DNA from 3 places in the Halomonas sp. DP8Y7-1 genome. Region 3 is predicted to be linked to each of the others. Evidence: predicted binding sites of a transcription regulator. Region 3 holds the regulator's gene; each other region holds the start of a gene.
What was found. The regulator FNR, encoded in region 3, switches genes on or off when oxygen is low (the NO sensors DNR and NnrR bind a similar motif). The targets are predictions, from matches to a motif close to TTGATNTANATCAA.
Positions count from the first base shown of each region.

Region 1: the regulator FNR is predicted to act here: its motif matches at 1,406-1,419, upstream of petA (ubiquinol-cytochrome c reductase iron-sulfur subunit).
Region 2: the regulator FNR is predicted to act here: its motif matches at 1,805-1,818, upstream of KUV41_RS16085 (OmpW/AlkL family protein).

Region 1 covers NZ_JAHVIN010000012.1:135,808-139,068, forward strand. The annotation lists gene rplM (50S ribosomal protein L13) at 54-482, shown strand; gene rpsI (30S ribosomal protein S9) at 496-885, shown strand; gene petA (ubiquinol-cytochrome c reductase iron-sulfur subunit) at 1,574-2,173, shown strand; gene KUV41_RS14940 (cytochrome b) at 2,173-3,261, shown strand, end outside.
Region 2 covers NZ_JAHVIN010000013.1:24,293-27,553, forward strand. The annotation lists gene KUV41_RS16075 (YqcC family protein) at 1-311, shown strand, start outside; gene KUV41_RS16080 (gamma-glutamylcyclotransferase family protein) at 477-977, shown strand; gene KUV41_RS16085 (OmpW/AlkL family protein) at 1,089-1,730, opposite strand; gene KUV41_RS16090 (OmpW/AlkL family protein) at 1,933-2,541, opposite strand; gene KUV41_RS16095 (hypothetical protein) at 3,096-3,261, shown strand, end outside.
Region 3 covers NZ_JAHVIN010000003.1:352,888-356,148, forward strand. The annotation lists gene KUV41_RS03425 (heavy metal translocating P-type ATPase) at 1-126, shown strand, start outside; gene ccoS (cbb3-type cytochrome oxidase assembly protein CcoS) at 123-362, shown strand; gene KUV41_RS03435 (sulfite exporter TauE/SafE family protein) at 372-1,058, shown strand; gene fnr (fumarate/nitrate reduction transcriptional regulator Fnr) at 1,217-1,957, shown strand; gene ttcA (tRNA 2-thiocytidine(32) synthetase TtcA) at 2,239-3,162, opposite strand.

The DNA.
Region 1 (3,261 bases), on a different contig from region 3:
GCTATCAGGAGAAGGGCCGGGAGATCCAACACATCGAATTGGTGATTTCATCCATGAAGACGTTCAGTGCTAAGCCGCAGTCCGTCCAGCGCGACTGGTATGTCGTCGATGCCGCGGACAAGACGCTCGGTCGTCTGGCTACCGAAATTGCTCGCCGCCTGCGTGGCAAGCACAAGCCGGAATACACTCCCCATGTGGACACCGGTGACTACATCGTCGTCATCAACGCCGAGAAGGTGAAGGTGACTGGCAACAAGGCCAGCGACAAGATGTACCACCGTCACACCGGTTACCCGGGTGGCCTGCGCTCCATGACCTTCAATCAGCTGATCGACCACGCTCCTGAGCGTGTCATCGAAGGCGCCGTCAAGGGCATGCTGCCGAAGGGCCCGCTGGGTCGTGCCATGCACGCCAAGCTCAAGGTCTACGCCGGTTCCGAACATCCGCACGCTGCCCAGCAGCCGCAAGAACTGAACATCTGAGGGAATCTTCGCCATGACACAGCAGTATTACGGTACCGGGCGCCGCAAGACCTCTACCGCGCGCGTCTTCCTGAAGCCGGGCACCGGCAAGATCACCGTCAACAGCCGTGACCTGAACGAATACTTCGGCCGTGTTACCGGTCGCATGGTGGTTCGTCAGCCGCTGGAACTGACCGAGACTCTCGAGCAGTTCGACGTCTACGTCACCGTCAAGGGCGGCGGCGGCAGTGCCCAGGCTGGCGCTATCCGTCACGGCATTACCCGTGCCCTGATGCAGTACAACGAAGACTTCCGCAAGCCGCTGCGCGCAGCTGGCTACGTCACTCGTGACGCACGTGAAGTCGAGCGTAAGAAGGTCGGTCTGCGCAAGGCGCGTCGTCGCCCGCAGTTCTCCAAGCGTTAATCGATACGCTTGCCGATCGCACAGCGCCCGGGCCATTGGCCCGGGCGCTGTCGTTTTCAGATGCGGTTTTTGCGCGTGTGCGCGTGGCGTCTACGTCGGTAGCGAGCCCGAGTTCGGTCCCAGGGGCTGTCGCTCCGTGCGTTTCTCGTGTCCTCTCTGCGTCTCCCGCTTCTTGTAGATCTTCTTGTGCTTCTTCTTGTGTCTCTTCCTTTTATCCCTTCCTATCGCTTTTTCTCTAGCTCGACCTCTGATGGTCTCCTTGCGCTGCCCCCTTCTTGCTAGCGTGCATCCCTCTTGGTTTCCAGTGCGCTACCCCTTTTACCACGCTGCGTCTGCCGCGAGTGCTGTACTCGACCAGGCCGGGCGTGTGCCTGGCGTGTTCCGCGATGCGACCGTTGGTGACGCTTCGATGGGGACTTTTGTGCTGATCCGCTAGCCGTCCTGTGAGACTGGAGTTGCGGCCTTGATGCGCTTGAGGCCCTTCTTTTGCCGCAGGGCGCTCGGGCACATCGTCATAAAGTTGTTCCATGTCAAATGTATGGGGCTTGCACGGGGGGTCTTGCCCGGAGGTCTTCTTGTGCGGGTGGGGGGGATTTCCTAACATACAAGCCACTTGTATCCGTGGTCACGGACATTCAAGGGACCGTGAAAACAACAACGGATAAAGTCTGATGGGAGAAACCAGATCATGGCAGACAACGGCGTGAACAAGGGGCGGCGCCGTTTCCTCGTGGGTGCTACCTCCGTGGTTGGGGCGGTCGGCACTGTCGGGGTAGCGGTTCCCTTTGTGGCATCCTGGCAGCCGAGTGCCAGAGCGCGGGCGGCAGGGGCTCCCGTTCAGGCGGATATCTCGAAGCTCGAGCCGGGGCAGAGAATGACCGTCGAGTGGCGCGGGCGGCCTGTATGGGTCATCAATCGCACTCCAGAGATGATTGAGCGCACCGAGGCGCTGGGAGAAGACGTGCTGGCCGACCCCGAGTCTGCCAAGCCGCAGCAGCCCGGCTATGCCGGAGGCCATTTGCGCTCCATTCGGCCTGAGATCGGGGTGCTGGTGGGGATCTGTACGCACCTTGGCTGTTCGCCGCTGTTCAAGCCCGAACCCAATGCCGAAGGGGTGGGGGTAGAAGACTGGCCGGGCGGCTTCTTCTGTCCTTGCCACGGTTCGCGTTTTGATCTGGCGGGCAGGGTCTTTCGCAACGTTCCCGCTCCCGTGAACCTGGAGGTTCCGCCCTATTACTTTGTCAACGAGTCGGTCATCGTGGTCGGTGAAGACGGGGAGGGTGCGTAATGGCAAATCCCAACAAGGCCAAGGCCGAGCGCGGTCTCATGCGCTGGATCGACGATAGATTTCCGGCGACCCAGATGTGGCAGGAACATCTGTCAGAGTATTACGCGCCCAAGAACTTTAATTTCTGGTACTTCTTCGGATCCCTCGCTCTGCTGGTGCTGGTCAATCAGATTCTGACCGGCGTCTGGCTGACCATGAGTTTCAATCCCAGCGCCGAGGGCGCCTTTGCCTCCGTCGAATACATCATGCGGGATGTGGAGTACGGCTGGCTGATCCGCTACATGCACTCCACCGGTGCCTCGGCATTCTTCCTGGTGGTCTATCTGCATATGTTCCGTGGTCTGCTCTACGGCTCCTACAAGGCGCCCCGTGAGCTGGTCTGGATCTTCGGCATGGCAATCTACCTGGCGCTGATGGCCGAGGCTTTCATGGGTTACCTGCTGCCCTGGGGGCAGATGTCCTACTGGGGCGCTCAGGTCATCATTTCCCTGTTCTCCGCCATCCCCGGCATCGGTCCGGATCTGGCCCAGTGGGTGCGCGGAGATTACTTGATCTCCGGGATTACCCTGAACCGCTTCTTTGCCCTGCACGTGGTGGCGCTGCCGATCGTGATCCTGGCATTGGTGGTGCTGCACATCATTGCTCTGCATGAAGTGGGCTCCAACAATCCTGATGGCATCGACATCAAGGCCAAGAAGGATGAAACCGGCAAACCGCTGGACGGGATACCCTTCCATCCCTACTACACGGTCAAGGACATCGTGGGTGTCGCCGTGTTCCTGTTTGTCTTCTGTGCGGTGATCTTCTACTTCCCCGAAGGTGGCGGGTATTTCCTCGAGAAGCCCAACTTCGAGCCGGCGAATCCCTTGAAGACCCCGGATCATATCGCGCCGGTCTGGTACTTCACGCCGTTCTACGCCATCCTGCGCGCGATTACCTTCTCGCTGTTCGGTCTTGATGCCAAGTTCCTCGGCGTCATCTTCATGGGCGCAGCCATTGCGGTGCTGTTCGTGCTGCCCTGGCTTGACCGCTCGCCGGTGCGTTCGATTCGTTACAAAGGCTGGATTTCGAAGATCATGCTGGTGCTG
Region 2 (3,261 bases), on a different contig from region 3:
CCGCGGCCCTGAGGGAGCTTCAGGCCACCATGAAAGCCGCCAACATGTGGCGCATGGACAAGCCTGCGCCGGCGGCATTCAACAGTCAGCAGCCGTTTTGTATCGACACCATGTCACTGCCCCAATGGCTGCGCTTTGTGTTCATTGCACGCCTTGAGGTGCTGGTAGATCAACAGGCAGCGCTGCCCGCCAGCTGTGATGTCGCTCCTGCGGTAGATGCCTATCTGATTCAGGAAGGGGCCAGCGCTCAGGATCGCGTGTTGCTGCGCAAGGTGGTGGAAGATATTGACCGTTTAATCACCGACAACTGAGACCGCACCAGCCTCGGCAGAGCGAGTATCGCCGGTGCGCACCGTGATGCGGATACTGTTCTAGATAGTGTTCTAGATAGCGTTTTAGGTAGTGGTCTAGAGAGTGTCCAGTAGGTCAGCCGACGCTGTCATGAACACTCATGCGTAGATGATGAGGAGCGAAACGTGCCCTGGTACTTTGCCTACGGCAGTAACATGAACCTGGCACGGGTCGAGGCCCGTATCGGAGACACGCGACGCGTGTTGCCTGCGACCCTTGAGGGATACGCCCTGCGTTTCAACAAGGCCTCGAAAGTACCGGGAATCGCCCACGCCAATGTGGTGCCCGCCGCTGGCGAGCGCGTAGAAGGGGCTCTGTTCGAGCTGATGGTGCCTGAGCAGATCGCGTCCATGGATCCCTTCGAAGGCTATCCCCAGGAATACACGCGCCAGCGCTTGCCACTGCAGACGGCCGAGGGGGTGATCGATGCCTGGGTGTATATCGCCAGCGCCGAGCGCCAGGGGGAGGGGCTCAAGCCCGCCCGCGAGTACCTCGAGCACCTGCTGGCCGGTCGTGACTTCCTGAGCGAGGGCTACCACCAGGCGCTGGCAGCGGTGGAGGCCGTCGAGCACCTCGATGATGCCACCCTGGGGCGGTTGGGACTTTCTCGCCACCATCCCCGCTAGAGCCGCTGCCTCGCTCGAGCTTCACGCAGGCTCAGCCACTGGCATCGACAGCACAGCGCCCGCGCCTGCCTGGCAGGAGCGGGCGCTGCATGTATGCGGACGTGCTCTGGATCAGAAGCGGTAGCTGATGCCGGCCATGATCACGTAGGGGTCCACCTCGATCTCGCCGATATCCTCGCCGTTGAGATCGACGTCGCTGTCGATATCCAGGTACCACACCGCCATGTTGGCCGCCCAGTGATCGTCGATCAGCAGGTCCAGTCCCGCCTGGCCAGCCCAGCCCCAGGACTCTTTCAGGTCCAGGTCAGCACCCTGAAGGTCGATGTCTTCATCAGAGAAGTGGGTGTAGTTGACGCCGATGCCGGCATAGGGCTGGACACGGGAAGCGGTGCCACCGAAGGGATAGTATTGCACGGTCAGAGTCGGCGGCAGATGCTCGACGCTCGCGCCAATATCGTTGCCACCCACGTTCAGGTCCACGTCGTGTTCGAACGGCTCGGCGGCCAGCAGTTCGACGCCAAACTTGTCGTGGAAGCGGTAGCCGAGGGTGAAGGCAAAACCGTTGTCGTCATGGACATCGGTGTCCATGGTGCCGCCCATCAAGGAACCGTTGTCGGAGTCAGGCTTGACCTTGGCCACACCGACGCGGGTATAGAAGTCGCCCTTGCCATAGTCGGCAAGCGCTTGTGTGCTGACGAGGGCAGCGGAGCCAAGGGTGGCAATCAGTGCGGTAGTGACCAGGGGATGGCGCATGCAGTTCTCCTTGCGTACTGGCGAATGGGCGGACCCGATGTGAGCCAGTCTATGCTGTAGTGAGAATGCAGTTATTGACCTGCCTCAATACCTCTTTCGGTTCATGCCAATGGATTGGCCAACGAAAACGGCGCCTGGAAAGCCAGGCGCCGTGGTGTCAGCGATCTATGGAAATCAGACGCTGTCTTTCAATTACTTCTGGTTAGAAGCGGTAGGTGACGCCTGCACCGATGGTCATCGGATCGATTTCGGCTTCGCCGACGTCGCTGCCATTCACTTCGATATCGGAGTCGACGTCAGCGTAGCGTGCGTAGGTGCCCACCAGCAGGTTGTCAGTGACGCTCAGGTCAAGACCAACCTGTGCGGCTGCGCCATAGGAGCTATCCAATTCGGCGTTGAAGCTCTCGTCCGAGAAGTGGGTGTAGTTCATGCCCACGCCAACGTAGGGGTGAACACGGGCGTTTTCGACGCCACCCAGCGGGTAGTAGTTGAGCATCAGGTTGACCGGGGTGCGGTCCACGCTACCAATGTTGCCGCCGCCGACAGCAATATCATGCTCCATGGCTTCGGAGCCGTTCAGCTCGACGCCGAACTTGTCGTGGAACAGGTAACCTGCGCCATAGGCAAATCCATTCTCTTCGGAGACATCAATGTCCTGACCAGCGATGTCACCATTGTCTGAAGTGGGATCGGCCTTCTCAAAGCCACCGCGCACATAGAAGTCACCAGCCTGGTAGGCCATGGCGGACTGCGCAGCAAAAGCAGTGGTGGCGAGAAGAGCAGCGGTTCCCATCAGTCGTGTCATTTTCATGGTGGACCTCCTTGATGATCCTATGGCTTCGAAAGGTGAAGCTATGTTGTACAGGGCACAGTTTACGAACAGTGTTTCTAAATGTCTTGTAGAAATAAATAATCGAGTCGATAGGGATAACTAGCGAAAAACTATGGAACTAACGAGCTGGTACCGTGTCACTGAATCAAATCTGTACAACTTTTTTGCACATTTGGGGTGTGTGACGGGCCAAACAGCGGAGTGCCACGAGACAAAAGCTGAGTCCACGGCGCAGGAGCGACGGCCCGAGGGGCAAACGCTAGAGGTCAGAAGGCCAGGTGCCAGAAGGCCAGGGACTAGAAGACCAGGGGATAGCAGTGAGAAAGCCAACACGGGGCGGTCAATTGCCGTGGACGACGCCTCAGGCGAGCAGGGGACACCTGGGCAATGGCAACGGGTGGCCCACGCGAAACCTCGCTGAACGGACGGAAATCGTCTTCACTGTGAGGTAATCATCTACCAATGGCGGGGGCGGCATTGTGATCAGACGTAACCGAAGCCGGTTGCTGGGCGTCTCCAACGTGCCTTGGGGGATGGCAGCCTTAGCGCTGGGCGCCTCCGCCTTGCTGGCGGTGTGGCTGCTGCTGGAGCCCTGGCTGATCAGTGGTCTGACACTGCCTGCTCGTGTGTTGATGGTGGGGCTAGGGCTTTGGGTAGTCGGCGTCGGCTTGGCACTGCCATTGTGCTACCCGTTGGTCA
Region 3 (3,261 bases):
CCTCCGTGGCTCGCCGCCATCGGCATGTCGATCAGCTCGCTGCTGGTCATAGGCAATGCCCTTCGCCTGCGACGCGCGGCGCCACCATCATCCTCACGTCTTGCCGTAGCGGCACATGCTCAATGAACATTCTCTATCTGTTGATACCGCTGTCGCTGATCCTGTTGAGTCTGGCGGTATGGGCGTTTTTCTGGGCGGTTCGCAACGATCAATTCGACGATCTGGAGGGGCCTGCCTATCGCATCCTGTTCGAGGACGAAGACCCGCCGACACCGAACCCATCCAGAAAGCCGGCAAGAGAGACGCCGGTCGATGACGCAACAGCCGACGAGCATGATTCCACGCCACCCCCTGGATCCTGAGCAGAACGCATGAACCCAGTAGGTCTAGACCTGCCGCCCGCGATGGCGGCTTTTGTCTTCGGGCTGCTTGGCGGAGCACATTGCATCGGCATGTGCGGCGGTATAATGAGCGCCCTGACCTTTGCCATTCCCCCGAGCATGCGCCACCCTGTTCGTGTAGGAATTTTACTACTTGGCTACAACTCGGGACGTCTGTTCAGCTACTGCCTGGCAGGCGCTATGGTCGCAAGCCTAGGCTCTGTGGTGGCGCTGGCACCGGGCATGCGGGACCTGCTGCAGGTGGTTGCCAGCCTGATGCTGATCACGATGGCGCTTTACATTGCCAACCTGTGGAAAGGGCTACGCTGGCTGGAGGCATTGGGCCAGCGCCTGTGGAGGTATCTGGAGCCAGCAGGACGTCGCCTGTTGCCGGTGGTCAAGCTACCTCAGGCGGTTGCACTCGGGGCCATCTGGGGCTGGCTGCCCTGTGGCCTGGTGTACTCCATGCTGGCATGGAGCATGGCCATCGCAGACCCTGCCCGTGGAGCACTACTCATGCTCTGCTTTGGCCTGGGGACGCTGCCGGCACTGGTGACAACAGGGATTGCTGCGCGTCAGCTGCAGAGTTTGCTGGCACACCCTGCCACACGATTTATGGCAGCGGGCATGATTGTCGGTTTAGCTGTATGGAATATCCTACAAGTTGTAGGAAATTGACGACCATCATATCGCCGCCAGATTATTGAGGCAAAAGAGGTATATGCACCTTTGGCCTAATATCTGTGTGTAGAATAGCGACAATAGCATGCAGCAAGGGTAAGCCAGTTTCCTACATGCCCTGCTCATCATGAACCCCAGACCCACAGGAGCTGCGAATGAGTCCATCGGCCCAAGATCGACGGCGCCCCATGCTACATGAGACTCGTTGCGAGTCCTGCAGCTTGAGCTCCCTGTGCCTTCCGTTGTCGCTGGAGACCGCTGACCTCGAGCGCTTCGATTCCATTATCCGCCGTCATCCTCCGATCAAGAAGGGCACTCGCCTGGTCGAGCAGGGAGATCGCTTCACGAGCGTCTTCGCGGTTCGCTCCGGTAGCCTCAAGCAGATCACCACGGAGGGTAGTGGCGAAGCGCAGCTGACCAACTTCTTCTTGCCCAGTGAACTGGTCGGCCTGGATGGCATAGACGACGGCAGATATCCCGGCAGCGTGGTGGCACTCGAGACCACGACCGTATGTGAGATTCCCTTCGATCGCCTTGACGCCCTGACCCAGACGCTGCCGGAACTACGCGCGCAACTGTTCCGCACCCTCAGCAAGGAGCTGCGCGAGGATCGCCGCATGATGCAGCTGCTGTCGCGCAAGACCGCTGACCAACGACTGGCCTGCTTCTTCCTCGGTCTGTCGGACCGTTTCCGACGCCGCGGCTACTCGCCGTTCAGCTTCCGCCTGTCCATGTCCCGGGCAGATATCGGCAACCACCTGGGACTTGCCGTCGAAACGGTCAGCCGCATTCTGGGACGCTTTCAACAGCAGGACCTGGTGGCCGTCTCTGGACGGGAGGTCAATATCCTGGACCTCGCCTCACTGTCGAACCTGGCGGACACCGATGCCAGCTGATCCGCGGCGCTGACAGGGCCTGCGGCCGACAGCGACCGATAGACGTCGTGCCACGCCACGAGCCCAGCCCCCCCCTTAGGTAGGGCGACGATATACCGGCTCCATCAACAAAAGAGGCCGCATCCCAGGATGCGGCCTCTTGCTATCTTATCGGGACGAGCGTTCAGACATTGAAGAGGGCCACTGCGTGATGTGGCCCTAGCTCGCTTCGCGCTTCAGCAGTGCCTTTTCAGCAAGGCATGTTCAGCAGAGGCTCTTCAGCAGGGCGTGTTCAGGCGAGCTTAGTCGGCGTCAACGATATCAATACGCCGAGCCTGGCGATGCGCCTGCACGGCCTCCAGACCTTCAAAGTCGAACAGCTCGCGGTCTGCCAGCTGCGAGGGTGCCACGTTGGTCACTGCCTTGAACATGCTCTCCAGGCGCCCTGGGTGCTTGGCTTCCCACTCTGCCAGCATTTCCTTCACCACCTGGCGCTGCAGGTTGGGCTGCGAGCCGCAGAGATTGCAGGGAATGATCGGAAAAGCCATGGCATCGCTGTAGGCCTGGATGTCCGCCTCGCGGCAGTACGCCAGCGGCCGGATGACAATGTTCTTGCCATCATCGGACAGCAGCTTGGGCGGCATGGCCTTGAGACTTCCTCCGAAGAACATGTTGAGGAACAGCGTCTCGAGAATATCCTCGCGGTGGTGTCCCAGGGCAATCTTGGTCGCACCGATCTCTTCCGCAAAACCGTACAGCGACCCTCGGCGCAGTCGCGAGCACAGCGCGCAGGTGGTCTTGCCCTCGGGGGTCTTTTCCTTCACCACCGAGTAGGTGTCACGCTCGAGGATGTGGTAGTCCACGCCAATGCTGTCCAGGTAGTCCGGTAGCACGTGCTCGGGAAAGCCGGGCTGCTTCTGGTCGAGGTTGACCGCCACCAGGGAGAAGTTCACCGGCGCATTGCGCTGCAGGCTGCGGAGAATCTCGAGCATGGTGTAGCTGTCCTTGCCGCCGGACAGGCATACCATGACCTTGTCGCCTTCCTGAATCATGCCGTAATCGATGATGGCGTTGCCGGTCTGACGCCGCAGACGCTTCTGCAGCTTGTTGAACTCGCGCTTGGCCTTGGCCTGGGCGCGCTCGTCGTCAGCTGCCGGGGACGCGGCATCACGACGGTCGAGGACACGGGGATCAAACAGGGAGGCGGAAGCGGGCTGAGCAGACATGGGCAGGGCACATCACGGCTGAAAATGAAGACCCGCTAGTCTATCACTCACGTCCGCCACAGGCGAAGAAGTCAGCAACCACTCACCCCTGCGATTAAG